DNA from 2 places in the Vibrio sp. 11986-1-5 genome. Region 1 is predicted to be linked to the other one. Evidence: predicted binding sites of a transcription regulator. Region 1 holds the regulator's gene; the other holds the start of a gene.
The links. Region 1 encodes CRP, which controls carbon source genes, mostly activating them, when cyclic AMP is high. Its sites were predicted from a motif close to TGTGANNNNNNTCACA; they were not measured.

Region 1 (15,853 bases):
TGAGCCTATATTCAGCGGCCACAGGCAAAACCTTTGCTGAGATTGAAGCGCAATATCAAGGCGTTGAAATGTACGGTCCTTTTAAAAAGGATGTTGGAGAGGCATTAGTCGCGATGCTTGATCCGGTACAAGCGGAGTACCATCGTATTCGCGATGACAGAGCCTATCTGGATGCGGTCATGAAAGCCGGGGCCGAAAAAGCGTCTGCTCGCGCTGCACTGACATTGAAAAATGTTCAGCAAGCGGTTGGATTTGTGCCTCGTCCATAAGCTGCTCCTTGATTCTACGACACTGAATAAGCCCAAAGCGAATGACTCACTTTGGGCTTATTTGTCTACTGGCGACTACAAGATAAATCAACACGGTCTACACTTAGTGGGAGTGGTACAGTAAGGGGATCGCGATGAAATGGTGGTTACTGTGTGGATTGCTGATCATCAGCAATGGGTTAGCTGCGAGCCCTTTACGGGTTTGTGTGGGCAATATGAATGTGTGGCCGCCGTTTACTTATTGGCAAGGCGCTACCGATGAAGAAAAAGCTCAATCACTAACCGGCTCAGCCACGACATTGGTATTGCAATCCCTTGAACACTTAAACGTTGATTATCAGCTTTTGTTTATGCCGTGGGCGAGGGTGCAGCATGAGCTAGCTCAGGCGAATGGACGTTGTGATTTGACGTGGAATGCCAGCTATCGTCATGACAGAGCGGAGTATAGCTACTTTTCAGTCACCCTTTATCGTATTCAACTCGGTTATTTTACCCTCGCTGATTCGAATAATCTCCTCAGTCATCATCAAGATTCTGGTGTATTGTGTGGTGTACACGGTTTTAACTATCAGGACTTTGGCCTATCTCGCGAGCCATCGCTGCGTTTAAACACCGTGCAACAAGCGTTAGATATGTTACAAAAGCAGCGCTGTGATTGGTTTCTAAGTGAAATTGAGCCAATTTATGGTGGTATTCAGCTTGGTCTTTATCAGCTTGAACGGCCAATTACACCTCATTTATTGGGTAGAGATAAGCAGTTTCATGTGCAAATTCGTCGTGATTTACCGGAGGCATTACCTCTACTCAATGGTATTAACCAGTATTTGCTAGATGCCCAGCAAAGTGGACATGCACAAGCTGTATTTGATCGTTTTTTATTGTTCAATGCGGCGGAACATCAAGACCCTTAATGTCGATGACTCTTATGCTACTCAAGTAAAGCACTTGCCTTTCTACAACGGTGCTGCACAATATCGCCTTCTGTTTCTTCAACTGACTGGCACGGCTGACATTATGTTGCTTCTCATCGATAACTACGACTCCTTTACCTACAACTTATATCAATATTTCTGTGAATTAGGGAAAGAGGTCAAAGTCGTACGTAATGATCAGATTGATATAAAGGGGATTGAAGCCCTTAATCCGAGCCATTTAGTGATTTCCCCCGGACCTTGTACGCCGAATGAAGCGGGAATTTCTCTTCAAGCGATCACTCATTTTGCCGGGAAGCTGCCGATATTAGGGGTATGTCTTGGTCATCAGGCGATTGCGCAAGTGTTTGGTGGACAAGTGGTGCGCGCCAGACAAGTCATGCATGGTAAAACATCACAGATTAAGCACAATGGACGCAGTGTATTTGTTGGCTTAAATAACCCATTGACGGTTACTCGTTATCACTCATTAGTGGTTGAGGCTCATTCACTACCAGCTTGTTTTGAGCTCACGGCGTGGACGGAATTAGACGATGGTTCTGTCGATGAAATTATGGGGTATCAGCATCGAACGTTACCGATTGATGCGGTGCAGTTTCATCCTGAATCGATTAAAACCGAGCAAGGGCATCAGCTACTGGCCAATTTCTTAAATCGTTAAGCCAACCATTACCGATCTTGATCACTTTTCTTAACATTTCTTTGTGCTGAATGGCGCTTGATTGTGATGTGCAATTTTATGCGCCTTTATAGCCTCTCTCCTTAGTGAACCCCTTGCCTTGCAATGGCTATCTATTCTATTTTGCATGTGAAGATAAAAAACACTTCATAAAAGGCAGTCGTTAGTGCATAAATAATCAGAGGCGATATCGAGTACACTGGTATTGATGTCGTGAAAAGAATATTTCGCTATTGAATTGGTTAATATTTTGTAAATACAATGCCGTATTAGTGGTAATGCCATACAAAATCTTACGCTAAGGTTTTGTCGCCAAATGGCTGAGCAACTTGGCATGCGGTATAAGAAGGAATGGGTAATGACAATGGAAAAACAGATACAACGTGGTTTATTTGATGAGGTAATGGTGCCTTGTTATAACCCGATGGCGTTCATCCCAGTAAAAGGACAAGGCTCCCGTGTGTGGGATCAGCAGGGGCGAGAGTACATCGATTTTGCTGGTGGTATCGCCGTTAGTTGTTTAGGGCACTGCCATCCTGCCATGGTTAATGCCTTAACCGAACAAGCCAATAAATTGTGGCATTTGAGCAATGTGATGACCAATGAGCCAGCATTGCAACTTGCTAATAAATTGATTGAGCTGAGTTTTGCTGACAAAGTTTTTTTTGCCAACTCAGGCGCTGAAGCTAATGAAGCGGCACTGAAATTAGCTCGTCGTTATGCAGCTGACGTTTATGGCCCAGAGAAAACGGAAATCATAGCCTTTAAACAAGGTTTCCATGGCCGAACCTTCTTCACTGTAACGGTAGGTGGACAAGCGGCTTATTCTGACGGTTTTGGACCGAAACCCGGCGATATTACTCACCTGCCTTATAACGATATTGATGCTTTGCAAGCGCATATGTCGGATCGTACCTGTGCGATCATGATGGAGCCTCTACAAGGTGAAGGCGGTATTATTTCACCAACGCCAGAATTTGTTCAGGCGGTGCGTGAACTGTGTGATAAGCATAATGCGCTACTGATTTTTGATGAAGTTCAAACCGGTAATGGGCGTACGGGGCATTTTTATGCTTACCAAGGCTTAGGTGTCACGCCAGATATCTTAAGTACGGCGAAATCATTAGGTGGCGGCTTCCCGATTGGTGCGATGTTAACCACTAATAAGCTTGCCGAGCATATGAAAGTCGGTACCCACGGTTCAACGTATGGCGGTAACCCGTTAGCGTGCGCTGTTGGTCTGGCCGTCGTTGATATTGTTAGTCAACCAGAAACCTTAGCGGGTGTGAAGCAACGTGAAGCTTGGTTTCGCGAGGGATTAACCAAAATCAATGATAAGTACCATGTGTTTTCTGAAATTCGTGGTCAAGGTTTACTGCTTGGCGCAGCACTGAATGAGCAGTGGCAAGGCCGTTCTCGAGACATTTTATTAGCGGCTGGAGAGCAAGGATTAATGCTGTTGGTGGCGGGACCGAACGTGATCCGTATGACGCCTTCATTATTGATCACTCAACAAGAAATCGAACAAGGATTGGCTAAACTCGAGCAAGCGATCGCAACACTCGTGTAGTCTTTCTGCTATTCACACCCACCATGGATAGCGGCGGGTGTTTGCTGTCTTCGCTAGGCCAAACTGGCCTAGTGCTATGCATCTGGAGGGAATATTGATGCTAGTTATTCGCCCTATTGCAACGTCTGACTATCCGGCACTTCATGACTGTGCCATTGAATCGGGTCATGGCTTTACGTCACTGCCCGTTAATCAAGAACTCCTCACCAATCGTATTGAACACTCAGAATACAGCTTTGCCAAACCGTCCGTGACGCAACCAGGGGATGAAGGTTATTTAATGGTCGGTGTAGACAGTGTAACCGGAGAGGTTGCCGGTACAACGGGTATTGAAGCGGCGGTTGGTTGGGATCGCCCTTTTTATTCTTATCATATTAGTACCATTGTCCATGCCTCACATAAGCTTGGGGTCAACAATGTCGTCAAATTACTCACCTTTGGTAACAACTACACCGGATGCTCAGAAATTTGCAGCTTATTTTTGCGAGAGCACTTTCGCCAAGGTTTAAATGGCCGCTTAATGTCGAAGAGTCGTTTTTTAATGATGGCGGAGCATCCAGAACGTTTCTCTAAAACCATCTTTGCTGAAATGCGAGGCGTCTCTGATGCGGACGGTAATTCTCCCTTTTGGCAGTGGCTGCAAGAGCATTTCTTTTCGATCGATTTTACCTTGGCTGACTATTTAACTGGGATCGGTAAAAAAGGTTTTATTGCCGACTTAATGCCCAAGTTGCCGATTTATATCAATTTACTCAGTCCTGAAGCCCAAGCGGTGATTGGCCAAGTGCACGAGAATACTCGTCCAGCCCTCAAGCTATTGGAAGACGAAGGATTTACTTGTCGCAATTACGTCGATATTTTTGATGCTGGCCCAGCCGTTGAATGTGATGTCCGTAATATTGAATCGGTACGTAATTCGGTTCGAGCAAGAGTGGAAGTCGCCCGTCACTCCAGTGCTCAACAGTATTTAATGTGCAATACCTCATTTACTCATTTTCGTGCTACCGCTGAAAAAGCGGCCTATAACCCTGAACGAGAAACGGTATTGATTACTCCCGAAGTGGCTCAAGCATTACAAGTTGACCAAGGGGATTGGTTAAGAATTTTGGCTCAATAGTTTAGAGAAGGAAGATAAAATGACTCAGTGGATAGCAGGTCAATGGATTGCTGGACAAGGCGATGCGTTGAGTTCAATCAGCCCTTACGATGATCAAGTGATTTGGCAAGGCAATAGCGCCACGGCAGAGCAAGTTGAACAAGCGATCAGCGCGGCTCGCCAAGCATTCATCGCATGGAAAAATCGGCCATTTGCTGAGCGTGAACAAATAGTGTTGGCGTTTGCTGAGCAGGTCAAAGCCAACAGTGAAAAAATTGCAGAAGTGATTGCCAAAGAAACCGGCAAACCGCTATGGGAAACGCGCACCGAAGCGGCGGCGATGGCTGGTAAAATTGCGATTTCTATTCGTGCTTATCATGAGCGTACTGGGCAGCAGCAACGTGAGGTGGCAGGCAATACGATTGTATTGCGGCATCGTCCTCTTGGCGTAATGGCGGTATTTGGTCCGTATAATTTTCCTGCTCATTTGCCCAATGGACACATTGTTCCTGCTTTACTGGCTGGTAATACAGTGGTGTTTAAACCTTCTGAGCAAACCCCATGGACTGGTGAGCTAGCGATGCAATTGTGGCAAGCGGCGGGATTGCCCGATGGTGTGCTTAACCTAGTGCAAGGTGCGAAAGAAACGGGCATTGCGCTCGCGCAATCAAAAAATATTGATGGCTTGCTCTTTACTGGTAGTGCCAATACTGGTCACCTCTTACATCGTCAGTTTGCCGGTCAACCCGATAAAATGTTAGCACTGGAGATGGGCGGCAATAATCCGATGGTGATTTCTGAGCATTATGGCGATATTGATGCGGCGGTATACACCATTATTCAGTCAGCGTTTATTAGTGCAGGACAACGCTGTACTTGTGCTCGTCGCCTTTATTTACCTGAAGGGGAAAAAGGCGATCAGCTGCTCGATAAACTGCTAAAAGCGACCGAGCGGCTGCGCATTGATCAGCCTTTTGCTGATCCTGCCCCCTTTATGGGGCCACAGATTTCACGTGCCGCCGCTGAGTTTATTTTGACGGCACAAGCGAATTTACAAGCGTTAGGCGGAAAATGTTTATTAACAGCGAAGGCTCAACAAGCGGCGTTCGTCACACCAGGGATTATTGATGTCACTGCGATTAATGATTTACCTGATGAAGAATATTTCGGCCCATTATTGCAAGTCATTCGTTATCAAACACTGCCTCAAGCTGTAGCGCTGGCTAATAATACGCGCTTTGGTCTATCAGCAGGGTTAGTGTCGACCGACGATCAAGAGTGGCGATATTTTATTGATCATATTCGCGCTGGCATCGTTAACCGTAACCGTCAACTTACCGGAGCCAGTGGCGATGCTCCCTTTGGTGGGCCGGGTGCGTCAGGTAACTTGCGTCCCAGCGCGTTTTACGCCGCGGATTACTGTGCTTACCCAATGGCGTCGATGGAAGGGCAAACGACAGAATTACCCGCGACACTATCACCAGGGGTTGTTTTGCCTTAAATCGTCAACACAGCTAAAGCGTGTCGATAATGTTTAACCTATAACGTCTCTATCGCGAGAGGCGTTATCCACCCACTGACAAGGAGGCGTCATGACGCCAAGTGCGCTTTTTCAATGTTTATGGAATGACTATATTCAGCGTCTTTGCCCTGCGGCAGAAAAAGTCCATCATTTGCTCCAGGAAGACGAAGCACTGATCAATGACCACATTGCTTTACGAACCTTTAATATAGCACCACTGGGTATAGAGACTTTGGCCAAGCCGTTTCTGGCCTTAGGCTACGTTGCTTGTGGTGATTATCTGTTTGAAAGCAAAAAGCTGGTGGCGAAGCATTATGAGCATCCTGATCCTAAGCAACCTAAGGTATTTATTAGTGAATTAAAGGTCGAAGAGTGCTCAGCAGAGTTACAATCGATCGTGGCTAAGTTAGTGGCTCAAGTCGAGACGACTCGCCTTGATGATGTCGACTTTCTTTATGCTGGCCGTCTATGGGATCTCTCGTTTGTGGATTATCAAATCTTAGCCAAAGAAAGCGAGTATGCGGCGTGGTTAGCCGCCCATGGTTATGGTGCCAATCACTTTACGGTGAGTGTTAATCAGCTCAAGGCATTTAATGAAGTGAAAGCGGTCAATGATCATCTGCGTCAGGCGGGCTTTACTATCAATGAAAATGGCGGTGAAGTGAAGGGCACACCAGAAGTGTTACTAGAACAGTCCTCGACCATGGCTGATAAGGTGCCAGTCTCGTTTAACGACGGTGTTGAAGTGATCCCCGGTGGTTTTTATGAGTTCGCTAAACGTTATCCAATGGCGAACGGTCAATTGTATAGCGGCTTTGTGGCAGCTTCAGCAGATAAAATCTTTGAAAGCACCGATCTTCGTTAGTAAAAAACGGAATGGGTAGCCAACAATGAACAACAAAAAAGCTACTTTAGGTGAACTAAAGTAGCTTATTCAGGCTTTAAGCATGTTAAACCAGAGGTTAACGAGTGCCGTAGACCACGATGGTTTTACCGTGTGCGGATATCAGATTTTGCTCTTCAAGCATTTTCAGAATCCGACCAACGGTTTCACGAGAACAACCAACGATTTGACCAATTTCTTGACGAGTGATTTTGATTTGCATCCCATCAGGGTGAGTCATTGCATCGGGTTGTTTTGCTAGGTTTAGTAGAGTTTGTGCAATACGACCAGTCACATCAAGGAACGCCAAATCACCGACTTTTTGGCTGGTCACTTGTAGGCGACGAGCCATTTGCCCTGATAGACGCATCAGGATATCGGGGTTAACTTGAATCAATTGACGGAACTTCTTAAAAGAAATTTCCGCGACTTCACAAGGGGATTTAGCTCGAACCCAAGCGGTACGCTCTTGATCTTCTTCGAACAGACCAAGCTCGCCGATGAAATCACCTTGGTTAAGGTAAGAAAGAATCATCTCTTTACCTTCTTCGTCTTTAATCAGTACCGCAACAGAACCTTTAACAATGTAGTACAAGGTTTCCGCTTTTTCGCCCGCATGGATCAGCGTGCTTTTTGAAGGGTACTTATGAATATGACAATGTGAAAGGAACCACTCTAGTGTTGGGTCGGTTTGAGGTTTACCTAGAACCATAATATCTCACTTCCTCTGCAGGGTACGCTCGCTGCTGTCCGTATATTTTAGCGAAGCCTTAATGGATTAACTAGAATAAGAGGACTTCCTAATGGCTGCAAGCTATCTTGTGTTCGGTAAGGAATAGTATCCTTTTTCGAACGCGATTTCTTGATTTTAATCGTATCAAACCATGGATATTTTACGCAAAAACGTGCACATGATCACGGTATGAAAAGTAATCGTGTTAATAAGACCGTAGCCTGACCGATTATGCGAATTTCTTACTCATCAGGTCAAGATAAGGCAATCTCAACCAATTTTTCCGGATTCAATTAATTGCTGGAGTAAGGGTTGCACGATAAGTTCCATAGCAAAGCCCATTTTGCCGCCAGGAACCACAATCGTGTTGTGACGCGACATAAACGAGCCATCAATCATTGCCAGTAAATAGGGATAATCGACATTCTTTATCCCGCGTAAACGGATCACCACAAAGCTTTCATCTAAACTCGGGATGCCTTTCGCATTGAGAGGATTTGAGGTGTCGACCGTAGGCACTCGTTGAAAGTTAATGTGAGTACGCGAAAACTGAGGGGTAATGTAATTCAGATAATCGTCCATTGAGCGAACGATAGAATCCATGACTGCTTCACGAGAATGGCCGCGATCACGAGTATCGCGCACGTATTTTTGGATCCATTCCAAATTGACAATTGGAACCATGCCAATTAAAAAATCGACATGTTGCGCGACATTAATGTCACCGTCGACCACACCGCCATGTAAGCCTTCATAAAATAAGACATTGGTATCATCAGGCAGTTGCTGCCAAGGTGTGAAGGTGCCGGGCATCTGATTATAGGGGACGGCCTCGTCAAAGGTATGCAGATAACGACGGATTTGTCCTGCGCCCGTTTTGCCATATTGGCGGAAAAAATCTTGCAGAGCAGGGAAGTCATTCGCTTGCGGACCGAAGTAGCTAATATGTCGACCTTGTTCTCTTGCTTTACGAATTTCAATATCCATTTCTGGACGAGTGAAGCGGTGGAAGCTATCACCTTCCACCCAAGCGGGTTTAATGTTCATCATATTGAACATTTTACGGAAAGCTTCTGATGTGGTCGTTGTACCAGCGCCTGATGAACCGGTGACCGCAATAATGGGATGTTTTGCTGACATGACATACCTTGTCTGTTGATCCTTGAGGGGCAAAGCCCATGGCTGGTTTCACTATATCATGGAAAAAACGCAGCAGAAAACGCCGATTTTTGCCGTCAGCGTGCGGTACTTTTGATATCGATCGTTTCGTGTAACTCAGAATAGACGATCATCGCTTGCCCACTGCGCAGTTGAGCGATGACTTGATCGATTTTGTCTTGTAAGCTGATTTCACTTTCACCGTAGTCAGTGCCTTCGCGTAAGACAAACTCACGAATTAAATTGTCTAGAGTGTCACTGGCGATATGTTGCCAAGGAACGATCATAAATACCTCATGATTTTATGAACTGATAATCTCTGTTTTACGATGTTTCGCTGCAATAGGACGCTAATTTTTATCTCTGTCGCCAATCAACGTAGTAACTCGGCAAAGCCTGCTCAAGCCAGAACCTAGGTTGACCTAAGCTGCCAGTTAAAAAACCAACATGGCCACCGTGTTCAAATAATTGGTAGTTAATCTCTGGGTTTAAAGGGCCGCGCGGGATCACTGCTTCAGTCATAAACGGATCATCGGCAGCATGAATGATCAGCGTAGGGATAGTAATCGCGCCTAATTTCATCAGGCCTGAGCATTGTTGATAGTATTCTTGAGCATCTTTAAAACCGTGTAGCGGTGCGGTGATCAAATCATCAAATTGGTAGAGCTTGCTTACTTGACGAATGCATTGCGTGGTTAAACCTAGCTCATCTTGCAGCAATGGCGCTTTTTTTAACGCATTATTTTTTAATGATGAGAGTAAATAACGGCGATAAATTTTTGAAAAGCCCTGTTCAATACGTTGCGAACACGCTGCTAAATCCAGTGGTGCGGAAATGATGGTGGCTGCATCGACAATAGGATCATCCCGATAGCGCGCCAAATAGTTGACCAGCATATTACCGCCTAAAGAGACTCCAGTCGCAATAATGGTGCGCTGAGGGAATTGTGCTCGTAGGTATTCAAGTACGAAACGCGCGTCTTCTGTTTCACCCGAATGGTAAGCTCGAGCTAAGCGGTTGGGTTTTCCGCTGCAGCCTCGAAAATGCATCATCACCGATAGCCAACCATGTCGAGCAAACGCATCCATTAAACCATTCGCATAAGGGCTATAAAAACTGCCTTCTAAACCGTGAAATAAGACAAAAATGGGCTTATCGACACCGGGGGTAGCTGGCTCACTCCATGCTAAATCAAGAAAATCGTTATCTGGCGTGGTTAAAGTTTGCCAAACCGGCGTAAAGCAAGCCGCTCGACGAATTAAGCGCGGTAGCAGAGTTTGTAAATGTGGGTTGGTTAATCCATTCGCGGCAGTAAACGGCGACATAAAAAACCTCAATTCTTTATGATCATCATGTTGGTTTTACCGAGGTAGAGAACAGAGAGATCAAATGCTCAGCGCCAAGTTGTCGACAGTAGCGCTCAGTCAACGCTAGGTCTTTGGTCGGGGATAATCGGAACCCCTGTACGCAGGCGATCAGCTCTGCTTGCTGCTGTTTTTCTAACCGTAATTCAAACTGTAGCGCTTCACGGTATAGTGTTTCTGATAGGTGAGACTTTAGTTTACGGCGCAACTCACGAAAAGAGTGAACTAAGCTTTCTGAATGATTTAAACACGCCAATAAGCGTGGCCATTCTGAATCGTTAATGCTGAGTTGTTGTTCGTCTAACCATTTGAGCAGCAAGAGTAAATTAACATTCCCCTGAAACTGGTTTTGCAGACACAAGCACGCTTCTTTCACTTCATTAACCGCATAATAGTCAAGGCTAAATTGCCATAAGCCTTCTAACGTTAATGATGAATGCGCGTGTGTTGGTATCATGATTGATGAAATTCCTGTTCCAGTTGCTCAAGATGTTCTTGCTCGGCCATCCAATCACTTTCTACTTGCTCAAGGGCACTTTTTGCTGTGGCCTGATTAGCAATCACTTCGGTTAATTGGGCTTTATTTTCCGCGTCATACAAACTGGACTCAGAAAGGGTTAACTCGGCTTGAGCGAGAATCGCATTCAACTTATCCATTTTCTCTTCTAACTGTGTCAATTTTTTGCGAATTGGCGCGGTCTGTTTACGAAAATCGGCTTCGCGGCGTTTTTGTTCTTTTTTCGCTGCAGCACTGTTGGCGCTGTCTTTGACGGGTTGAGTGGCTTGGGCTTCTTTACGCGCAATTTTCTGTTGATCGGTTAGCCATTTGTAGTAATCGGTTAAGTCACCATCAAAAGGAGCGACTTGCTGATCATGCACTAAATACAGCTCGTCAGTGGTTGCGCGTAGTAGATAGCGGTCATGACTGACGATCACCATCGCTCCCTCAAAGCTTTGTAAGGCAAAGGTCAAAGCTTGGCGCATGTCTAAATCTAAATGGTTGGTCGGTTCGTCCAACAACAATAGATTAGGTTTTTGCCAGACAATCAGTGCTAGTACTAAACGGGCTTTCTCGCCACCGGAGAAAGGGGCCACTTTTTCTAGCGCTTTTTCCCCCTGAAAACCAAAACTGCCTAAATAATTGCGCAGCTCAAGTTCGGTTTTATCAGGAGCAATCTGCATCATGTGCTGTAACGGCGTTTCTTGTGGATGTAATGTTTCCAACTGATGCTGGGCAAAGTAGCCGATTTTCACGCCTTGAGAGTAAGTGAGATCGCCACTTTGCGGTTTCAGTTCACTGGAGAGCAGTTTGATTAATGTTGATTTACCCGCGCCATTACGTCCTAGCAAACCAATTCGGCTACCCGGGACTAAGTTAAGACGAATCTTTTCGAGGATCAGTCGATCGTCATATCCGGCGGCCACGTTATCCATCATTAAAATCGGATTAGGCAAGGCTGCGGGTTGACGAAACTCAAAGCTAAAGGGGTTATCAAATTGCGCTGGTAAAACTTGCTCCATTTTTTCCAGTGCTTTAATTCGGCTTTGTGCTTGGCGCGCTTTTGAGGCTTTATAGCGAAAGCGATCAATATAGCTTTGCATGTGTGCCATCTGCTTTTGCTGTTTTTGATATTGCGCTTGTTGCTGCATTAGCTTTTGCGCGCGTTGTACTTCAAACGATGAGTAGTTACCGGTGTATTCATTGAGCTGCTGATTTTCAATATGGATAATCCGATTGACGATCGGATCAAGAAAATCGCGATCGTGAGAGATCAGTAATAACGTACCAGGATAGGTTTGTAGCCAACGCTCGAGCCACATGACCGCATCTAAATCGAGGTGGTTGGTTGGTTCATCAAGCAGCAGCAAATCAGAGCGACAAATCAGCGCTTGGGCAAGGTTAAGGCGCATACGCCAACCACCAGAAAATTGGGTCAAATTCCAACTCATTTGTTGCTGACTAAAGCCTAAACCATCCAGAAGTTCGGCTGCACGCGCTTGAATACTGTAACCACCAATGGTTTCAATATGACCATGTAATTCGGCGACACGGGTGCCATTATCTTGTTGCTCGGCTTCACGGAGTTGTTGTTCTAAGCGACGATATTCTCGATCACCATCAATCACGTACTCTAAAGCTTGTCGCTCTAAAGCGGGCGTTTCTTGGGCAACCCAGGCCAATTCCCAATGAGCCGGTTGATTAAATGAGCCGGCATCAATCGATAGCTCCTCTTTCATTAATGCAAATAGCGTTGATTTACCGCAGCCATTTTTGCCGACCAAACCGACTTTATCGCCGGGATGAATAGTGGCTGAGGCTTTATCAAGCAGCGGTTTTCCGCCACGGAGTAATTGAATGTCAGAGAAGATAATCATAAAAAGTCGAGTCTAGTTAGCCGTGTATGTCGTCGCGAATAGTAGGAGGAATCGGTATAAATGTCGATGATTATACCGATCCATTGCGCGTCTTCCTATGTGGCTCTTCATCGTTAGGATTCGCTGGGTGAGGGGAGGCTTAGCTATCGCTTAGTCGGCTTTCATACTATAATTTTCGTCACGATTGAGCAGTTTACGCTAAGGAAATCCGTTGCTTGCTCTGATAATGGATCGCTTTTATTAAAGAGAGTCAAGGAATGACTAAGGATCGAGAAACGGTTTCTTCCCATCACGCAAGCGCCGCCCACTTACCGAAAGTATTAGTGATTTACGCTCATCCCGACCCGGATCACTCGCTGGCTAATCGTCTGTTGATTGAACGAATTATCGCTTTACCTCATGTCGAAGTGCTTGATCTGTACGCGACCTATCCCGATTTTTTTATCGATGTGAATCAAGAGCATCAACGTTTACTGGCCGTTGATGTGATTGTCTTCCAACACCCGTTATACATGTATTCGTGTCCAGCATTGTTAAAAGAGTGGATTGATAAAGTGCTCGGTAAAGGCTTTGCTTTTGGGCCAGAAAGTGCACTGCAAGGTAAGCGTTGGCGAAGTGTAATCACGACCGGTGGGCATCGAGAGGCCTTTAGTACTGAGGGATACAATCGTTATCCATTGAGTGAAATTCTACAACCTTTTGAATTAACCGCCGCGTTATGTCGTATGCGCTGGATTGAGCCGTTAGTGATGTATTGGGCAAGGCACATCAGTGATGCTGAACGCAAACAACATGCTGATCAGTATGTCGCTTGGCTAGAAGGGTTACGTCATGATGACTGATTGGCTCTCCAGTTCGGTGATTTTTTTGACGGCTGCCGTGGTCGCAGTACCGATAGCTCAACGTTTAGGGCTTGGCGCTATTTTAGGCTACTTACTCGCCGGGATTGTGATTGGCCCTTGGGGGTTAAAGCTTATCACAGATGTTAATGCGATTTTGAACTTTGCCGAATTTGGCGTGGTACTGCTGCTATTTTTGATTGGCTTAGAGCTGAATCCTAAACGATTGTGGCAAATGAAAGGACCGATCCTTGGGCAAGGTGGGTCACAGATGTTAATCACCAGTAGTGTGCTCGCGAGCGGTTTGTGGATGTACGGTTTCTCTTGGCCAGTGAGTATTACTATTGGGTTGATTCTTGCGCAATCGTCGACGGCAATAGCGCTACGTACCATTGATGAAATGCGGTTAACCTTAAGTGATACGGGACGCACGGTATTTGCTGTGTCGCTGTTTCAAGATTTAGCGGTCATTCCAACGCTTGCTTTAGTGGCCATCTTTGCCGGCCAAACAACGGGTGACAGCTTACCATTAATGTCGATGTTGGCAGGGGTAGCAGGGCTATTAATTGCTGGGCATTTCCTATTGCAGCCTTTATTTCGGTGGGTGGTGAATAGCCAAGTGCGCGAGCTATTTACCGTAGCCTCGCTATTGTTGGTGATTGCGATTGCCTTATTGATGGAAAAGCTTGGTTTGTCGATGGCCTTGGGCGCTTTTCTGGCAGGTATGCTACTTGCGGAAAGTGAATTTCGACATGAGCTAAGTACGGCTATTGAACCTTTTAAAGGCTTATTGTTGGGGTTATTTTTTATCGCCGTGGGCATGTCGGTTAATATCGCTTTATTGTGGCAGGAGTGGTGGCTGGTCAGTCTGCTGGTGATCGGATTAATCAGTGTCAAAATGGCGATCATGTATGGTTTAGCGCGTCTAGCTAAAGTGCGTTCGAAAGCACGCAGTCGCAGCGCGTTGATTTTGAGTCAAGGCGGAGAAATTGGTTTTGTTATTTTGACGGCAGCCACGGATGGGTATTTATTAACAGATAGTCAGTCAGCGTTGCTGGTTTTAGTGATCAGTGTCTCGATGATGACGACCCCATTATTGCTCAAACTTCAAACCTTCTATTATAGCCAGACGTTAAATAGCACTGACGAGGAGCCTGACAATACGATTGACCATCAAACTCCGCAAGTGATCATCGCTGGCTTTGGCCGTTTTGGACAGATCGTTGGCCGATTAATGTACGCCAATAAGATTAAAATTACCGTACTAGAGAGTGATGCCAGCCAAATTAAACTGCTGCGTAAATATGGTTATAAGGTGTTTTATGGCGATGCGACCCACCTTGAACTGCTGCGTGCTGCGGGGGCTGCACAGGCGGAGGCGATAGTGATCTGTACCGATGAGCCCGATCAAGTGATGCGGATTGTGACTTTGTGTCAACAGCACTTTCCACAACTGAAAATCTTAGCGCGGGCGCGAAGTCGGGTAGAGGCCTATCAATTGTTAAGCCACGGTATCGCCGGGCATTCTCGAGAGACGTTTCTCGGCGCTTTAGATTTAGGACGACAAGTGCTTGTGCAATTAGGCATGCACCCTTATCAGGCTAAACGAGCAGAAGCGCATTTTCGCCGCTTGGATGTCACCATGCTGAAAGAACTATTGCCGCAGCACAGTGATGATAAAAACTTAACGTTACGGACTAAAGCGGCTCGTAAAGAGTTGGAAGAAATTTTTGGACGAGAGATGGCAAATGATCGCCAAGCTCGTGATTATTGGGAAAAACGTAGGACGAAATAGTGAGCACAAAAAAACGTTTTATTGCTGGAGCCCGTTGCCCAAATTGTAAAACAGAAGACACACTTCGCTGGTGGATAGAGAATAACATTGAGTTGGTGGAGTGTGTGGAATGTGATTACGCAGAACAACGTAAACCGCAGTCGGTAGAAAAAAGTCAACATGCCACTGAACAAATGATTGGGATTTTTAAACCAGAGTAATTGAGTTTCAGTGTATAATCTTCATAATATTGCCCATCTCTCTTTTAATCTGAGATGAGCAAAACAAAACCAACCTCCTTGGAGCCGTTATGAAAATTGAAAAAAACGTGGTTGTGAGCATTGCCTACCAAGTAAAAATGGAAGATGGCGTGCTCGTAGACCAATCAACAGTGGAAGCCCCACTGGAGTATTTACATGGTCACAACAACCTAATCACTGGTCTTGAGCGTGAGCTCGAAGGTAAAGTTATCGGTGATAAATTTAGCGCAACTATCGCACCAGAAGATGCTTATGGTGAACACAGTGATGCGCTGGTACAACGTGTTCCTGCGGATGTTTTCCAAGGTGTGGATGAGTTGGAAGTCGGTATGCGTTTCTTAGCTGATACTGATCAGGGGCCTATCCCGGTTGAGATCACTGAGGTAGATGGTGATGA
Region 2 (15,853 bases), on a different contig from region 1:
CTACCCATAACAAATAAGTATTTATTTTTACTCACTAAGATAGATAAATGATGCTAATTTCATAAAATATTTTTCTTACTCTCTATAAATTTAGCGCTATACTTCTCGCCCAAATTTTAAGAGGAGCACTTTGTGAGTAAGCAAATATCGGTGATCATCGGTTTATGTAACCCCAAAAGCCCAACCAATGTCGGTGGTGTATTACGTGCTGCTGGATGCTATCAAGCGGATGCGATTCGTTATACGGGGACTCGTTACGACAGAGCCGCGAAACTACAAACCGACACTAAAAACCGCCAAAGTAGCATCCCCTTGATGGCAGTCACTGAGATCACCGACGATTTGCCATCCGCTACCAAGATTGTTTGTGTTGAACTGGCGGAAGGGGCAACGCCACTGCCTGAATTTGTTCATCCGCCACAGGCGCTGTATGTCTTCGGCCCCGAAGATGGATCTATCCCTCAAAGCATCATTAATCAAGCTGATGAGGTAGTGTATGTCCCGACCGTAGGCTGTATGAATTTAGCCGCCAGCGTTAATGTTTTGCTTTACGATCGCCTGGCTAAAGCTAACCCTGATATCGACCATCAACAGCAAATCATTACTAACCGCGATGTCAAAAACCGCTTGAAGTTTCAGCGCAACAAACTGAATAAAGAGAATGCTTAGCCGAAAACTCTTTATCTCTCATAACATTACTGTGTTTTGATTCAAACTGAAAAGCCAGTACGATTTAACCTCATACTGGCTTTGATATAGTCATAATGAAAAATCACGGATTAGACGATTTTCGGTTGCCCATCTGAAGCCGTCGCGCCACCATCAACAGGCAAATTCACACCATTGATAAATGAAGCATCATCACTGGCTAAAAATGCCACTACCGCTGCTATCTCTTTGGGTTCAGCGGCTCGCCCTAGTGGGATACGTTCATTAAATTTATCTTGCACTGAATCAGGCCAACCATTGGTCATATTGGTTTTCACTAAGCTTGGGCATACTGCATTAACACGAACACCGTATAAACCATGATCTAGTGCCATCGCACGCGTTAAATTGACGACTGCGCCTTTCGTCGCACAATAGAATGCAGCGCCCCAATCACCACCTAGACCAGAAACTGACGCGGTATTCACAATACAACCGCGGGTTTTCAGTAATTCTGGTAAGGCAAATTTGGCGCAGTAAACCACCCCATCAATATTGACTGCCGAAATTTTCTGCCAGTCTTCTACACTGCATTCCAGTACCGTTCCGGGAATATGAATCCCCGCATTGTTGACTAAAATATCCAGTTGACCAAAGTGCTCTACGCAAGTTTGTACCAAGGCCGCTACTTGCTGGGCATCGGAGACATCCACTTTTTGCGCGGCAACACGAGCCTTATCAAAATGCTCTAAAGCATTCAGCAATTGCTCTTGATCCCAGTCAGCTAGCATCAACTGAGCACCTTCATCATACAAACGCTGTGCAATCGCTAAACCAATACCATTAGCGGCACCAGTGATGATCGCAACTTTATTGATTAACCCTTTCATAGTAAAACTCCTTCATTATTGATTTGAAAAACAGGATCTTGATGCTGCTCACTACGAGCCTGCATTAATTTGTAGTTATCTGAATAGTCCACTGGAATCGCGACAACTGCTGGCCCTTCTACTGCCATGGCTTGGCGAAGGATAGGCATTAATTGATCGGCTTGGGTCACGGCAAATCCATGCGCACCAAACGATTGCGCATAAGCTTGAAAATCAATAGGGCCAAATTTTACCCCTGAGCTGCGTTGATATTTTTGTTGCTCCTGCATTTCTACCATGTTGTAAGCATGATCAACCCAGATAATATGGACAATGTTGCATTTTAAGCGCACCGCAGTTTCTAACTCCATGCTCGACTGCATAAAGCCACCATCACCAGAAACCGAGACGACCTTATGCCCCGGTTTTAATAGGCTCGCAGCAATCGCCCAAGGTAGCGCCACTCCCATGGTTTGCTGACCATTTGAAACCAACATCTGCCGAGCTCGAAAGCAGCTTAAATAGCGCGCAATCCAAATATGAAAGCTCCCCATATCAAGGCACAAGGTTGTGTCGGGTGTGATGATCGCCTGCATGGTTTTAATCAAGCTTAAAGGGTGAAAACCTGCGGCTTTCTGCTTAATCGGATAGCTTTTGATGATATGTCTTTGCTGCGTCACTTCTTCTAAAATCGATAGTGCTGTTGGTGATAAGCGGGCAAACTCCGTTATCTGTGCGCAAAGAGCCTGTAAGGCTCCACCGATATGACCAACGACCTCAATACAGGGTTGGTAATGTTGTTGATACTGTGCAGGTTCCATATCAATATGAATGATCGGACAACGACGTGCATTCCAGAGCTCTGGGTCGTATTCAATAGGATTAAAACCGATGGTGATGATTAAATCCGCATCTTGCAGTAACACATCACCCGGTTGATTATTGAATAATCCGACTCGGCCAGCAAAATGGTGATAATAGTTAATATCTACGGCACCTGCCGCTTGATAAGTACCAACCACAGGTAATTGCGTTTTTTGTAAAAACTGACTGATCATCGATGCGTTAACTTGATCACTGGCATGTAAACCAAGCAATACCACGCAACGCTTCGCTTTACCGATCCGCTTGGCCGCCTCTTCAACAGCCGCTAAATCGGCATAACCGCTTGGGCGATAACTCGGTGGGATAACTAAATCCGCATCCGTTTGATCACTTAATACATCTTGTGGGACACTGATAAAACATGCCCCTTGACGCCCAGATTCAGCAATTCGAAATGCATTAGCCATAACTTCACTAGCCGCATCAACATGTTGGATCTCTGCGCTGTATTTGGTTACCGAGCGAAAAATACTCACGGTATCCATACTCTGGTGAGTCTGTTTTTGTTGGTAAGTTCGTTTTACTGCACCACCAATAGCTAGCATCGGATCCCCTTCTGTATTAGCTGTGGCGACGCCAGTCACTAAGTTCCCACATCCCGGACCAGAAGTCGCTAACGTTACACCCGCTTTACCGGTTAAACGTCCCATGATACCGGCCATAAACGCCCCATTGGCTTCATGTCTGACTGGGATCATCTGGATATTCGTATCTTCAAGCGCGTCGAATAATCGATCAATTTTGGCACCAGGTATACCAAATACGTACCGAATGCCTAAGGTCTCTAGCTGCTGTGCAATTAACTGCGCGCCACTGCGCAAAGCGTGATGAGATGACATAACATTTCCTTTTGACTGACGATGTGTTGGGTTATTTTTCAGCCGCTTCGATAGCGGAATGAAGATTTTTGGGCATAAGATCGGCATCAAGAAAATCACTTGATATCGGGGTATCAATCACTAGACGCGAGACACAACCGATTTGTAAAAACCCCGATGAAACGAGGTAGTCCTGAACATGGCCTCCCCCTGTTCTCGCATGATCAATAAAATGCTCATGATAACCAGGAACATTAATTCCCGTGGTATATCGCGGACTACGAAACCCCGCCATCACGCCCGATTGGTGTTCAAAATGAAACGTAGGCTGCTGTTTGATCGCTTCGAGCATCAGTCGATAAGGACGCTGCTGTTTAGGAACAGTACGGGTTTGGACTAATGGAAAGTCCCCTTCAAGCCGAATCGCACAAAAAACATTGTCACTAGGTACCAAACGATCGATAAGCTGATGCACTTCCTGACGGGTTAATGTGTCATTAATGGGCAGTTCAATGTCTGGTTTAAAGAAAGTAAACACCGCAAAAGGCGTTTTTTGATCCAGTTGAGCAGGATGTGCGGAACCATTGGCGTGCAGTTGGAAAACCTGACTATCAAAAGCAATCAACTCGCCATCCAATTGATTAAAAGTCCCCAAACCAAAATCACCGTGTTTAAGCAGTTCAGCAATGGTTGTTGAACCTTCATAAACACCAGCAATTAAGGCGCTCATCAGCGAAGTTTGATAAATCTCCCCTTCTCCCGAGCCTTGCTGATAATGAGCAAACTGCTCTGCAATTTGCTGAGGACAAGAACAGACCGAAGAGATAAAACGTTGCATAACTCAACCCTAATATGAACTAAAGTGTATATTTAGATTGACTTGAGAAGCACAACAAATCCAATATAAAAAAGATTTATTTTGATATAAAAAAAATATGGATGAATGATGGAATTTCGCTACATGAAGTATTTCGTTGCCGTTGCTAACGCTAAGCATTTTACGCGCGCTGCTGAGCAGTTAGGTATCGCCCAACCACCATTAAGTCAACAAATCAAAAAGTTAGAAGATGAGTTAGGCGTTGCCTTATTTAAACGTTTATCTCGCGGAGTTGAACTTACTGCCGCTGGGGAAGAGTTTTATCATGATGCGCAACACATTTTACAAGAGGTTGAGTGCTGTCAGCGAAAGTTGGAGCAAATTGCGCGCGGTGAAAAACAGGAATTACGCATCGGATTTGCTTCCTCAACAGCGAGTAGCCGTGAAGTTTTAGACAATATCCGCCGTTTGCATGAGCAATATCCAAAGCTCAATTTAGTAGCCGTTGAGCATCCAATGCCCGATCTGGTCACATTGCTCAAACAGCGGCGTTTAGAATTTGCTTTTATGCGCCTGCCTTGTTATGCCAGTGAGTCACTTAACCAACAGATTTTATTTGATGATCCTTTCGTGGCCGTTACCCCCATTAGCTATCGTTTAGCCACTCATCCAACCCTCAATTTGGCCCAGTTACATAATGAAAATGTCTTAATGTTTCCTCGTGAGACTGGCCCAGCCTTGTACGATCGTATTGAGGCGGCTTTACATAATGCAGGGGTGCATATTGCTCGGCCTTACGCCGCGCCACAACTTCGCACTGCTATTACCATGGCGCAAGCCGGTTTTGGTATTGCCATTGTACCGCTATCGTTAACTGAGCATCTCGATCGATCGGTTGTTGTACAACAGATCAATGACATGCCTTTTGTCAGTCAGGTCGCATTGGTATGGGATAGTCGTCATCATCACCCGTTAATTAATACCAGTATCCAATGTATGCGCAGCCCTAAACAGTGATCGACACAGTCACGAAGACGTATAATCAGCATGATAATTTTAACCGGACCCAGCCATGACTCAATTAACTTTATTTTATGATGCCACTTGCCCATTGTGCGTTAAAGAAATGGACGCACTGAGGCGGTTAGATAAAAACCAGTCACTTAAGATGGTTGATATTTATAGTGAAGAGATTAGCGCTTACCCGCAAATTGATATCAAGCAAGCGGGCACTATTTTGCATGCGCTCGATGAGTCCCAACAGTTAATCCTTGGCTTAGACGCCGTACATCGCGCTTGGCAATTCGTCGGCAAAGGCTGGATCTATGCCCTACTACGTTGGCGATTAATTAAACCTTTGGCCGATAAAGCTTACCTGTACTTTGCCAAACATCGTTATCGTTTTTCATTTTGGTTAACTGGCACAGCGAAGTGCAGCAATAAGCAATGTTCCCGCTAACGGATTTTTTAAGCGCTTAGATTGGCATCAATTGCAAGCCTATTGATAGTGCAAAGCGCCATTGCTCTTGCATTGTCAGTGGATATGATCAGATACTTAGCCTATCAAGACTGCTCAATCATTTTCTAGTTACCGAATATTAATACTCCGCCGATCTCGCTCACTGATCGTGCTCTCTGTGACTGGTTATGGTTGTATTGTTATGTCCAAACCGACGTCATGAATGAGAGCCTAGCTCTCTCTTTTAATCACTCGACGGAAAGATAAGGCTTACTTTGAAAAACTCCACTCACTCCAGCGCTGATGCACAACCAACATTCTTCTTCCTAGATTATGAAACTTGGGGAACAAGCCCAGCCAAAGATCGTCCTAGCCAGTTTGCTGGTGTGCGTACCGATATGGATTTTAATATTATCGGTGAGCCTTTGGTGATTTACTGCCAACCACAGAGTGATTATTTACCCTCACCAGAAGCCGCCTTAATAACCGGTATTACGCCACAAAAAGCGCAGGTAGAGGGGCTGCCCGAGCCAGAATTTATTGCCCGCATTCATGCTGAACTCGCCACACCGAATACCATCAGTTTGGGCTATAACAGCATTCGATTTGATGATGAAGTAACCCGCTATACCTGCTACCGCAACTTTATTGATCCTTATGCTTGGAGCTGGCAAAAAGGTAACTCACGTTGGGATTTACTTGATGTGATGCGCGCTTGCCATGCATTACGTCCAGAAGGCATTGAGTGGCCAGAAAATCAAGACGGCTTTACCAGTTTTAAACTTGAGCATCTCTCCGAGGCAAATGGTATAGAACACACTAACGCTCACGATGCGATGGCTGATGTGATTGCCACCATTGAACTTGCGAAAAAAGTTAAAGCCGCTCAACCTAAGTTGTTCGATTACTTCTTATCCATGCGCCACAAACGTAAGTTAATTGAATTGGTTGATATTGTTAATATGACCCCATTGATGCATGTTTCAGGCATGCTTGGGCGTGAACGCAGTTATACCAGTTGGGTCGTGCCCATTGCGTGGCATCCCACCAACCAAAACGCCGTAATCGTGGTCGATTTAGCCAAAAACCCCGAGCCGCTATTTGAGTTAACCAGCGAGCAACTCTTACAGCGCCTGTATACTAAACATGATGATTTAGCAGAAGATGAATTGCCAGTACCGGTTAAGCTGATTCACTTAAATAAATGCCCCATTTTAGCTCCTGCGAAAACCCTCACGGCTGAAAATGCAGCCACCATTGGTATTGATCGCGAGCAATGCTTGGCCAACCTGGCTCAAATCCGCCAGCAGCCGACACTCCGTGAAAAATTAGTGAATGTCTTCAGTAGTGAGCGAGACTTTGCACCGAGCAATGATGTCGATTGCCAATTGTATGATGGCTTCTTTTCTCCCGCCGATCGCGCGGCAATGGACATTATTCGCTCTGCCGCGCCAGAGTCACTGGCTGATTTAGATATTCAATTCAGTGATCAACGCATTGCACCTTTACTGTTCCGTTATCGAGCGCGCCATTATCCTTGGACACTCAATGAAACGGAACAACGCCGTTGGGCAAGTCATTGCCAAGATTATTTTGCTACTCAGTTACCAAGTTATATGCTCAATTTAGAAAATTTGGTCGAGCAACATCAACACGATGCTAAAAAGATCGCCTTACTAAAAGCGGTGTATCGCTATGTTGAAGCGCTTACTTCTTAAATGGCTTATTACAAAAAGGGTTTATTCACACCATGATACCTAAGCTCGCCAAATTATTGAAAACGACTGCGCAGTATCTAGTCTCAATGGGGCTTATTTTTTTATGTCTATGGGCTGGCGTTAGCCTACAACATTGGCTCGGGATTGCTATCCCAGGTAGTATTTTTGGCTTGCTAATTTTATTTGCTTTACTGGCCAGTGGTATTGTTCCCGTCGATTGGGTACGACCTAGCGCTCATCTTTTTATCCGTTATATGATTTTGCTGTTCGTACCAATCAGCGTTGGCTTAATGGTCCATTTTGACATGTTAGCAACTAACCTTTGGCCGATTATCGCCAGCGCGATTGGCGGAACAACCCTTGTTTTGATTTCAGTAGGTTACGTGCTTGATCGCTTTTTAAAAAGAGGCAAAAAATAATGTGGTTACTCATAACACTGATGGTGTTTTTTTTCGCTCGTTGGGTAGCTCAAAAATACCGCTCACCTTTAGTTAATCCATTGTTGATCTGCATCGCCATCTTAATTCCGTTACTGATCTGGTTAGAAGTGCCTTACCAAGAATATTACGCGGATAATCATTGGATCAGTGATTTACTCCAGCCTGCTGTTGTTGCGCTCGCTTATCCCCTTTATGAGCAATTACCACAAATTCGCGCAAATTGGCGAATTATTCTCTTAGCTTGTGGCGTTGGCAGCATCATGTCTATGCTCACGGCCAGCATTATTGCCTTATCAATGCACGCAGACATTACCTTAGTCGCCGCCTTGATGGGCAAATCCGTCACTACACCTATTGCAATGGAAGTCAGTAGTAATTTGGGCGGAGAGCCTGCCATCGCCGCTATTCTTGTTCTACTTGTCGGGTTGTTTGGCGCTATTATGGCCTATCCCATTTATAACCTGCTGAATATTACCCACCCAATAGCTAGAGGCTTAACCACAGGGACTATTGCTCACGCTCTGGGTACTGCAACCTGTGCTGAAAAAGATCCACGAGATGCGGCATTTAGCTCGTTAGCACTGGTACTCTGTGGTGTGATCACCTCTATTTTAGCCCCTAGCCTGTTTGCTTTTAGTCTATGGCTTTTTTATTAAACGGGTCTTGTTGAGATTTTGGGAGATTCGCTGGGTATTATGTGTGACCTCACTCTAATTATGAAAAATGAAATCAATTTACATAAAGAATTGAGACTTTAATCACAGAATGACTATGGTAATTATCTAAAATGAAGTTCAATTGACCAATTAAGGATGAATTATGCATAGCCGAATCGAACAAGCGTTATCACAAATGCCAGCCATGCTTAGCGAGTTTCTAACGCCTATCGTCACGGCCGAGCGCTTTGATGCGACACTTTCTGCTGAACAATTCCATCAATTATTGACTTTATCAGGATTAAACGACGCCGATCTCAGAGTCGCTCTACTGCCACTCGCTGCGGCTTATGCGTACGTGCCAATTTCCAACTTTCATGTCGGAGCGATTGCTCGAGGAGTGAGTGGTCGGCTCTATTTTGGCGCTAATATGGAGTTTTCCGGAGCGCAGCTAGGACAAACCATCCATGCTGAGCAAGCCGCGATTAGTCACGCGTGGATGAAGGGTGAACAAGGCATAGCCAGTATGACGGTCAATTATAGTCCTTGTGGTCACTGCCGACAGTTTATGAATGAGCTTAGTACAGCGACCACCTTAATGATTCAATTACCACAAAGGGAAGAAAAATCGCTGCAAGATTATTTACCTGAATCTTTTGGGCCAAGGGATTTGGGTATTGAATCGGCGTTAATGACCCCGATTGATCATGGTTATAACAGTGACGATCAAGACTCACTGGTTCAAACGGCAATTCAAGCTCTCAATCGTAGCCACGCTCCTTATACTAATAACCTCAGTGGAGTTGCGCTGCGTACTCAATCAGGTCAAGAATACTTCGGATCATACGCAGAAAATGCCGCTTTTAATCCAAGCTTGCCTCCCCTACAAGTCGCACTGATCCAACTGCGTATGGCAGGGGAAGAATTCACCGACTTAGCGGGCGCTGCGTTAGTCGAGATGGCACAAGGTCAAATCAGCCATTTAGCTGATACTCAAGCGACCCTCGAAGTGATTAATCCAGACCTTCCTTTGTCTTATTTAGCACTCTAGTCTTAATCAATATTGATTACTCGTCGCGTTAGTATATTGATGAGTAATCAATAACAACCCGATTTTATTTGTCGCACTCATGCCCCTACTTGATTTCATCCAACCCAAATAGCAAACGTTTTCTTTTTCACACGATTCCAGTATCATTGCCGCTGTTTTTATCTCTCAAGAAGAAGTCAATGCCACTTAGGTATTGAGTATGAATAAGGATTTTTTATGTTGGGAACGGCTACTCTCAATAGTGCAACACGGGTGCTATTACTTGGTTCAGGCGAGCTTGGTAAGGAAGTCGCCATTGAATGTCAACGCCTTGGTTTAGAAGTGATTGCGTGTGATCGCTATGCGAACGCCCCTGCGATGCAAGTCGCTCATCGTTATCATGTTTTCGATATGCTTGATCCACAAGCACTACAACAAATCATCGAGCAAGAACAACCACACTATATCGTGCCCGAAGTCGAAGCTATCGCCACGGATAAACTGGTCGAATTAGAAACACAAGGTTTCACGGTTATCCCAACCGCCAAAGCCACTCAATTGACGATGAATCGAGAGGGCATTCGCCGCCTCGCTGCTGAACAGCTGTCACTACCAACCTCCAATTATCAATTTGCAGATAGTTATGAGCAATTCGTGCTCGCTGTCGAGCAAATCGGCTTACCTTGTGTCTGTAAACCGATCATGAGCTCTTCCGGTAAAGGTCAGAGTGTTTTAAGAAGCCCTGAGGATATTGAACAAGCCTGGCACTATGCTCAACAAGGTGGACGTTCAGGAGCAGGCCGAGTCATCGTCGAAGGTTTTGTTGATTTTGATTATGAAATCACCTTATTAACGGTTCGCGCTATCGATGGTGTCCATTTTTGCGCTCCTATTGGTCACCGACAAGAAGACGGTGATTATCGTGAGTCTTGGCAGCCACAAGCTATGTCCGAAAATGCCTTAAAAGCCGCTGAATATGTAGCAGAGGAAATTGTTAATGCGCTTGGTGGCTATGGATTATTTGGTGTTGAACTGTTTGTCAAAGGCGACCAAGTCATTTTCAATGAGGTATCCCCTCGCCCACACGATACTGGCATGGTGACGATGATTTCCCAGGATTTATCAGAATTTGCACTGCATGTTCGCGCATTTATCGGTTTACCTGTCGGAACGATAACTCAATATGGGCCTTCTGCTTCAGCCGCGATTCTTGGTCAAGGTTTTTCAAACAACATCCAATTTTCAGGATTGGATGACGCTCTAAGCATTCCAACCGCTCAGGTTCGTTTATTTGCGAAACCGGATATTGATGGGCGTCGTCGTTTAGGTGTTGCTTTAACGCGTAGTAAGACGACAACGGAAGCAACGGATAGAGCGATAGAATGTGCTAAAGCGATAAAGATTGAGTACTGAACCATCCTTGAAGCTGCAGGGGGCCAGACGGTCCCCCAATGATTATAAATAATTATGTAATTAGAGATAAAAATCGAGCCAATATCGCTAAAGCGTCAAGCGCTTCAAGCTGGAAAGACATACACGTTAAACAAAAAGAGCAACACCACTCTACTTGATTTTTTCTATCGTCTCCGCTACGTACACCGCACCCTTACGTATTTCTTCAATTAATGTTTTAGTAATATTTAACTGATTATTACATTCCGTCACCTTGGCACGTACGCTATCTAGACTCGCTTCTGAGGTTGTCGTTAATTCGGTATTTCTTTTGACAATAGCGCTAATTTCATCGGTCGCTTTAGAGGTATTGGCTGCAAGTGATCGAACCTCATCGGCAACGACTGCAAATCCACGGCCATACTCGCCAGCTCTTGCTGCTTCAATCGCCGCATTCAATGCCAATAGGTTAGTCTGATCAGCGATACTAGAAATGGTGGTAACGATTTGCACAATCTGTTTAGATTGTCCGGCCAGTTGCCCCATTAACTCATTAGCTTTATTGACCGTAGCTTCAATATCTTGTGCACTAGCGGCTGCATCTGCCACCATTTTGGAGCCATCGTGAGTTAAAGAAACGGTTTCTTGAGAACGCTGCTCGGCAATCAGAGTCGCCTCTTCTATCCGTTTTGACCTTTGTATTCTATCGGTTATATCACTAGCAAATTTAGTGACTCGAACCACCTTACCTTGATCATCAAAAATAGGATTGTAGGTCGCTTCGATCCAAATTTCTTCACCATACTTAGTCAAACGTTTAAACAATCCTGATTGAAACTTGCCTTTCGCTAATTCGCTCCAGAATTTAGGATGTTCTTGATGAAACGCATCATCGCAAAAAATACGGTGGTGTTTGCCAACAATTTCATTCAATTGATAACCAAGCGCCGCTAAAAAATTTTTATTGGCTTCAACAATTGTCCCATCCGGCGTAAAAGAGATCACCGCCATCGATTTATCTACCGCATTAAAAATGGCCGCCTGTGAATCTAATTTTTGTTTCGCTTTAGTCACATCACTGGCAATTTTAATCACCTTATAGACTTTACCTTGCTGATTTTTAATCGGTATATAGGTCGCTTCGATCCAAATTTCTTGCCCACCTTTGGTTAAACGACTAAACGTTCCCGATTGAGACTGACCTTGAGCGAGCTGCTGCCAAAAAGTTGCATAAGCCGGAGAATCACTCACTTTTTTAGCACAGAACATTCGATGATGATGCCCTTTAACCTCTTCTAAACCATACCCTGTCACTTGCAAGAAAAGCTTATTTGCAGATAACACTTCACCTTGGGGAGTAAACTCGATGTAGGCGGTATGATTACCGATTGCCGTAAGAATATCGCCTGCGGCGATTAACTGATCACGCTCTTGAGTAACTTGTTTTAATTGTTTGGACTGCTGATTAAAAAACATAAAACGATCCTTATTATCTACGGCTGGGGCTTTAAAAGGGCTTGATTAGCAAATCCTTGATTACAGTTTATATCATTCTATCCAAAACCTCAGGTTCTTTATCTTTTTATCAACCAAACCTCTTCAGCAAAATAACTGACTCCTTTTTTAACGCTTTCCGGATGATGTGCATCTGCTTCATCACGAGCTAAACGCTGGATATCAAAGCCATTAAATAACTGACGAATTTCTTGTTCATTGACGCTAAATGGTGGGCCACTACGCTCTTCTTGAGGGTAATCTAAACTGATCAGTAATAGTCTACCTCCGGGATTCAATAAGCTTTTTAAGCGCTCAGCATAATGTACTCGCATCTCTTCTGGGAGGGCAATTAAGGCCGCGCGATCATAAATAATATCAACCGGAACCAATGGCGCGGTGAAAATATCCCCAGTATAAAGAGTCAGTTCATCAAATTGATAACTCTCATGCTGTGCAGAAAGTTGAGTCACTAATGGCGTATAAAAATGCTCAGCAAAAAATGCCCTTACCGCTATCGGACTCAGTTCGACACCTTGTACATTATCATGCCTAGCAGCTAGCCAGACTAAGTCTTCACTTTTTCCACACAAAGGAACAAAAACGTTATCACTGCGTTGTGGTAACGTCGCTGACCAATATTCCATGAGTAATGGATTAACGTCATCAAGATGAAAACCAAGCTGATTTGCCGCCCATTTGTTATGCCAAAATTCTGGATCTCTCATTTTTCTCTACCATTGTATTATTCAAAGACGACTAGCTGACTGATACGCTAAGTACGCAAAAGGCTGCATTATGCTGTTGTCATCAATAAGGCTCAACATCAAATGTGAAGGATATACATTTCTTTACATTCGAATGTGGAACTGTGGATCTAATCAAGTGTCTCAACACTGTGACCAAAACCATATTATTGAAATAGAGAAGATCGTTTAGGTTGAATTCGTTTCAGTCACCCCAACTTAAACCTTAGTGGCTTCTGTTTGTTGTTGGATTAGCGTTCTTTTAAGTCCTTCTTTTGACCTAAACAACGCAAGCTAAGGAGAATGAATGAGTCTATTGCTAAGAACAACGGCCCTCATGCTATTCATGTTAAGCCGAGCCCCTGCCTTCGCCGCAACCATTCCGGTCAATGTATCGTCTCAAACGCCTCAAGGAGAATATCAAAATGAAATCAATGCCCAACGTTTTAAGCATAGTTTAAGTGGTTTATACGGTATTCAAACCACACATCACTCGGTTATCCAACCGTATAGCAACTTTGATGAACTCTATCAAAAAGCAAGTGATGCTCAACTAGAGCTCGAAACGTTATGCACTAGCGCCGCAATGTTGACATCTGCTAAAGCGTTATTTTCTGGAACCAAATCTCGTTCAAGAGCGCTCGAAAAAATTGCATTAGAACTCAATGGCCAACCAGAACGAATTACCGATTTAGCACGCGCAACCATCATTGCTGACGATGTACCAAGTTTGGTGGAAGCTTATGAAGTGTTAGGACGCGAAGCAACGATCGTAAAAGTAAAAAATCGCTTTAAAACACCAGCGGCCTCTGGTTATCGTGACCTGAATGTCTTAGTCGAACTACCGAAAAGTAAAATCATTGCCGAGGTTCAATTGCACTTAAAAGCCATTGCTGAGGTAAAAAGCGGCCCTGAGCATCGTTTGTATGAACAAATACAACGTATTGAACGTCAAGCCAGCCGGGAGCAAAGACCTCTTAACGATTGGGAATTAGCCAAAATTCATCAAATTCGCCATCAATCTCTCAACCTATATCAACAAGCTTGGCAACCTTACATTACGACAAATATCCAAGCAGCTTAATTTAAATTTATTACCTCAATAATAAAGAACGCAGAGTCTCGCTGGCTCTGCGTTCTTTTGTTGATGTTTTGTCTATCAACGCGTTAGTTTTTGAGCAAACTAAACTGAGTTCAATAATTCTTATTATGATTAATCAAAATAAACCACTAACTCAACATTCTCACCTCGTGCTTGCGCATCCAAAGTGAAATAGACATGACCTGTTTTTTCTACTGGTATCGATAGATATTCATAACTATCTACGCTCGTAGAAGCCCATTGATGAGAGGCTCGACTTGCCCATTGGCCAAAGCTGGCAAAAAGATCAACATTACTGTTTGTGGATTGTGTTGGCGTCATCCACACCTGAACCGTACTCACTCCCTCTGGAACATAAATGGCGGCATAACGACGCTGATTAACCAGCAAAGTTTGACTCTGGTTTTCTTCTAGTCGAATTGGACGTAAGTCATCCTGCTCTTTGGGGGGCAAGCTGACCTGCTCGGTTTGAATTTTTGCTGAAAGTATTACATCAGAAAACGCTGCTCTTCCAGTAACACTAATGTAATAGCGACCAGCTTGTACATAACCATCAGCTTGTGGTTCTAAGTTAATGGTTTCATTACTACTGCCACTAATAAAGTCACTGAATTGATAGTCATAATAATGAGCAACTTGGTTATAACTCATGTATAAATCGGCGTCGCCTTGCCCTGTTATCGACACCTGAAAACTCAAACTGCGTTCAGGAACATCGATATAAAAAAGATGCTCTGTTAGGTAATCCCCTTGTAATGTAATAGGCTGGCCTGAAAATAATGCTACCGGTTGTGCTTGTTGCGGCTCCTCTGGAGTTGGCTCAATACTCGGTTGCTCGTCAACCGTTAACGTTTCTAACCAACGCGAAAACTCATGATCATATTGATTGCCGAGGTGTTTAACCGTTTCAGCCCACTGTTTATATTGCCCTTGCCGAGCTAAAACCAGTAAACGGTCAATTTCTTGTGGATGTTCTTCCAACATAAAGCGAACCGCAAGGTAACCCCAGCGATAAATACGGTTAGTATCATGAGAGTACGTCGTTGCCATTACATCGGATAAGCTCATTTTCCCTTGTTGAATAACACGAATAGCAGCATCATAACCCTGCTTATAATGCATGTACTCGGCAAAACCTTCTAACCACCAGACAATGTAGCCATGGGCCAGATTATCCCCAAACCCACCATATAAATTGAATCGACCATCCAAATAATGCACATACTCATGCTCAAGGTTAAGAATCGATAGCGCATCTTCACCGTTAGCATAACGGTAAGCGATAAATCGTGCCCGATTGTTCGGATCGGCTGGATTGCCCTCTAGGTACTGACCACCATTATCCGTGGTGTTATTAAATAAAAATGCGGAATAATCGACGTAACTTTGGTTATTCGCAAACACCACAACTTCTACTTTATCATTCAAATCGTCGGCAACAGGTAGACCACCGCTGTTTACCACTTGATGAAAATCTTGCTCTTTTGCATTAAGAACCGCACAGACTTCACGCTCTTGCTTTATAGTCAAATCTTGTGAGCGAATAATCGCAGGGCCATCACATTGGTGCCAATTAGGTAATATACGCGCTGCCAGATTGTCTTTTTGAGCTTCTATATTTATGTCAGCAATCGCATCTGGAGCAAAATGCTGGAGCATTTCTACCGCAGCTAACCATAACGTTTCATGTTCACTACCCAACGGGTAACGTTGTAACGTATCTAGCATCACTTGTTTCGCTTGTTGGCGAGTGGCTAACTGAGGAGAAGCTAATAACCG

Region 2: a site for CRP is predicted at 8,402-8,417, ahead of cdd (cytidine deaminase). Genes of this name have one in related genera too.

What each region holds. Positions count from the first base shown of each region.
Region 1 covers NZ_CAWNVW010000051.1:91,838-107,690, reverse strand. Annotated here, with positions in the region: gene trpS (tryptophan--tRNA ligase) at 1-269, shown strand, start outside; gene AACS00_RS13515 (substrate-binding periplasmic protein) at 404-1,180, shown strand; gene AACS00_RS13510 (aminodeoxychorismate/anthranilate synthase component II) at 1,284-1,862, shown strand; gene AACS00_RS13505 (aspartate aminotransferase family protein) at 2,239-3,450, shown strand; gene astA (arginine N-succinyltransferase) at 3,548-4,567, shown strand; gene astD (succinylglutamate-semialdehyde dehydrogenase) at 4,587-6,047, shown strand; gene AACS00_RS13490 (DUF1338 domain-containing protein) at 6,139-6,933, shown strand; gene crp (cAMP-activated global transcriptional regulator CRP) at 7,031-7,663, opposite strand; gene AACS00_RS13480 (phosphoribulokinase) at 7,955-8,824, opposite strand; gene AACS00_RS13475 (YheU family protein) at 8,920-9,129, opposite strand; gene AACS00_RS13470 (hydrolase) at 9,200-10,168, opposite strand; gene AACS00_RS13465 (TIGR02444 family protein) at 10,194-10,664, opposite strand; gene AACS00_RS13460 (ABC transporter ATP-binding protein) at 10,661-12,583, opposite strand; gene kefG (glutathione-regulated potassium-efflux system ancillary protein KefG) at 12,841-13,425, shown strand; gene kefB (glutathione-regulated potassium-efflux system protein KefB) at 13,418-15,217, shown strand; gene AACS00_RS13445 (YheV family putative zinc ribbon protein) at 15,217-15,417, shown strand; gene slyD (peptidylprolyl isomerase) at 15,507-15,853, shown strand, end outside.
Region 2 covers NZ_CAWNVW010000022.1:154,851-170,703, reverse strand. Annotated here, with positions in the region: gene AACS00_RS06665 (RNA methyltransferase) at 133-669, shown strand; gene AACS00_RS06660 (SDR family NAD(P)-dependent oxidoreductase) at 780-1,538, opposite strand; gene alsS (acetolactate synthase AlsS) at 1,535-3,241, opposite strand; gene budA (acetolactate decarboxylase) at 3,273-4,058, opposite strand; gene AACS00_RS06645 (LysR family transcriptional regulator) at 4,167-5,054, shown strand; gene AACS00_RS06640 (thiol-disulfide oxidoreductase DCC family protein) at 5,110-5,496, shown strand; gene sbcB (exodeoxyribonuclease I) at 5,772-7,214, shown strand; gene AACS00_RS06630 (CidA/LrgA family protein) at 7,247-7,633, shown strand; gene AACS00_RS06625 (CidB/LrgB family autolysis modulator) at 7,633-8,310, shown strand; gene cdd (cytidine deaminase) at 8,474-9,361, shown strand; gene purT (phosphoribosylglycinamide formyltransferase 2) at 9,578-10,753, shown strand; gene AACS00_RS06610 (methyl-accepting chemotaxis protein) at 10,904-12,208, opposite strand; gene AACS00_RS06605 (thiopurine S-methyltransferase) at 12,307-12,954, opposite strand; gene AACS00_RS06600 (RelA/SpoT domain-containing protein) at 13,280-14,056, shown strand; gene AACS00_RS06595 (M9 family metallopeptidase) at 14,186-15,853, opposite strand, start outside.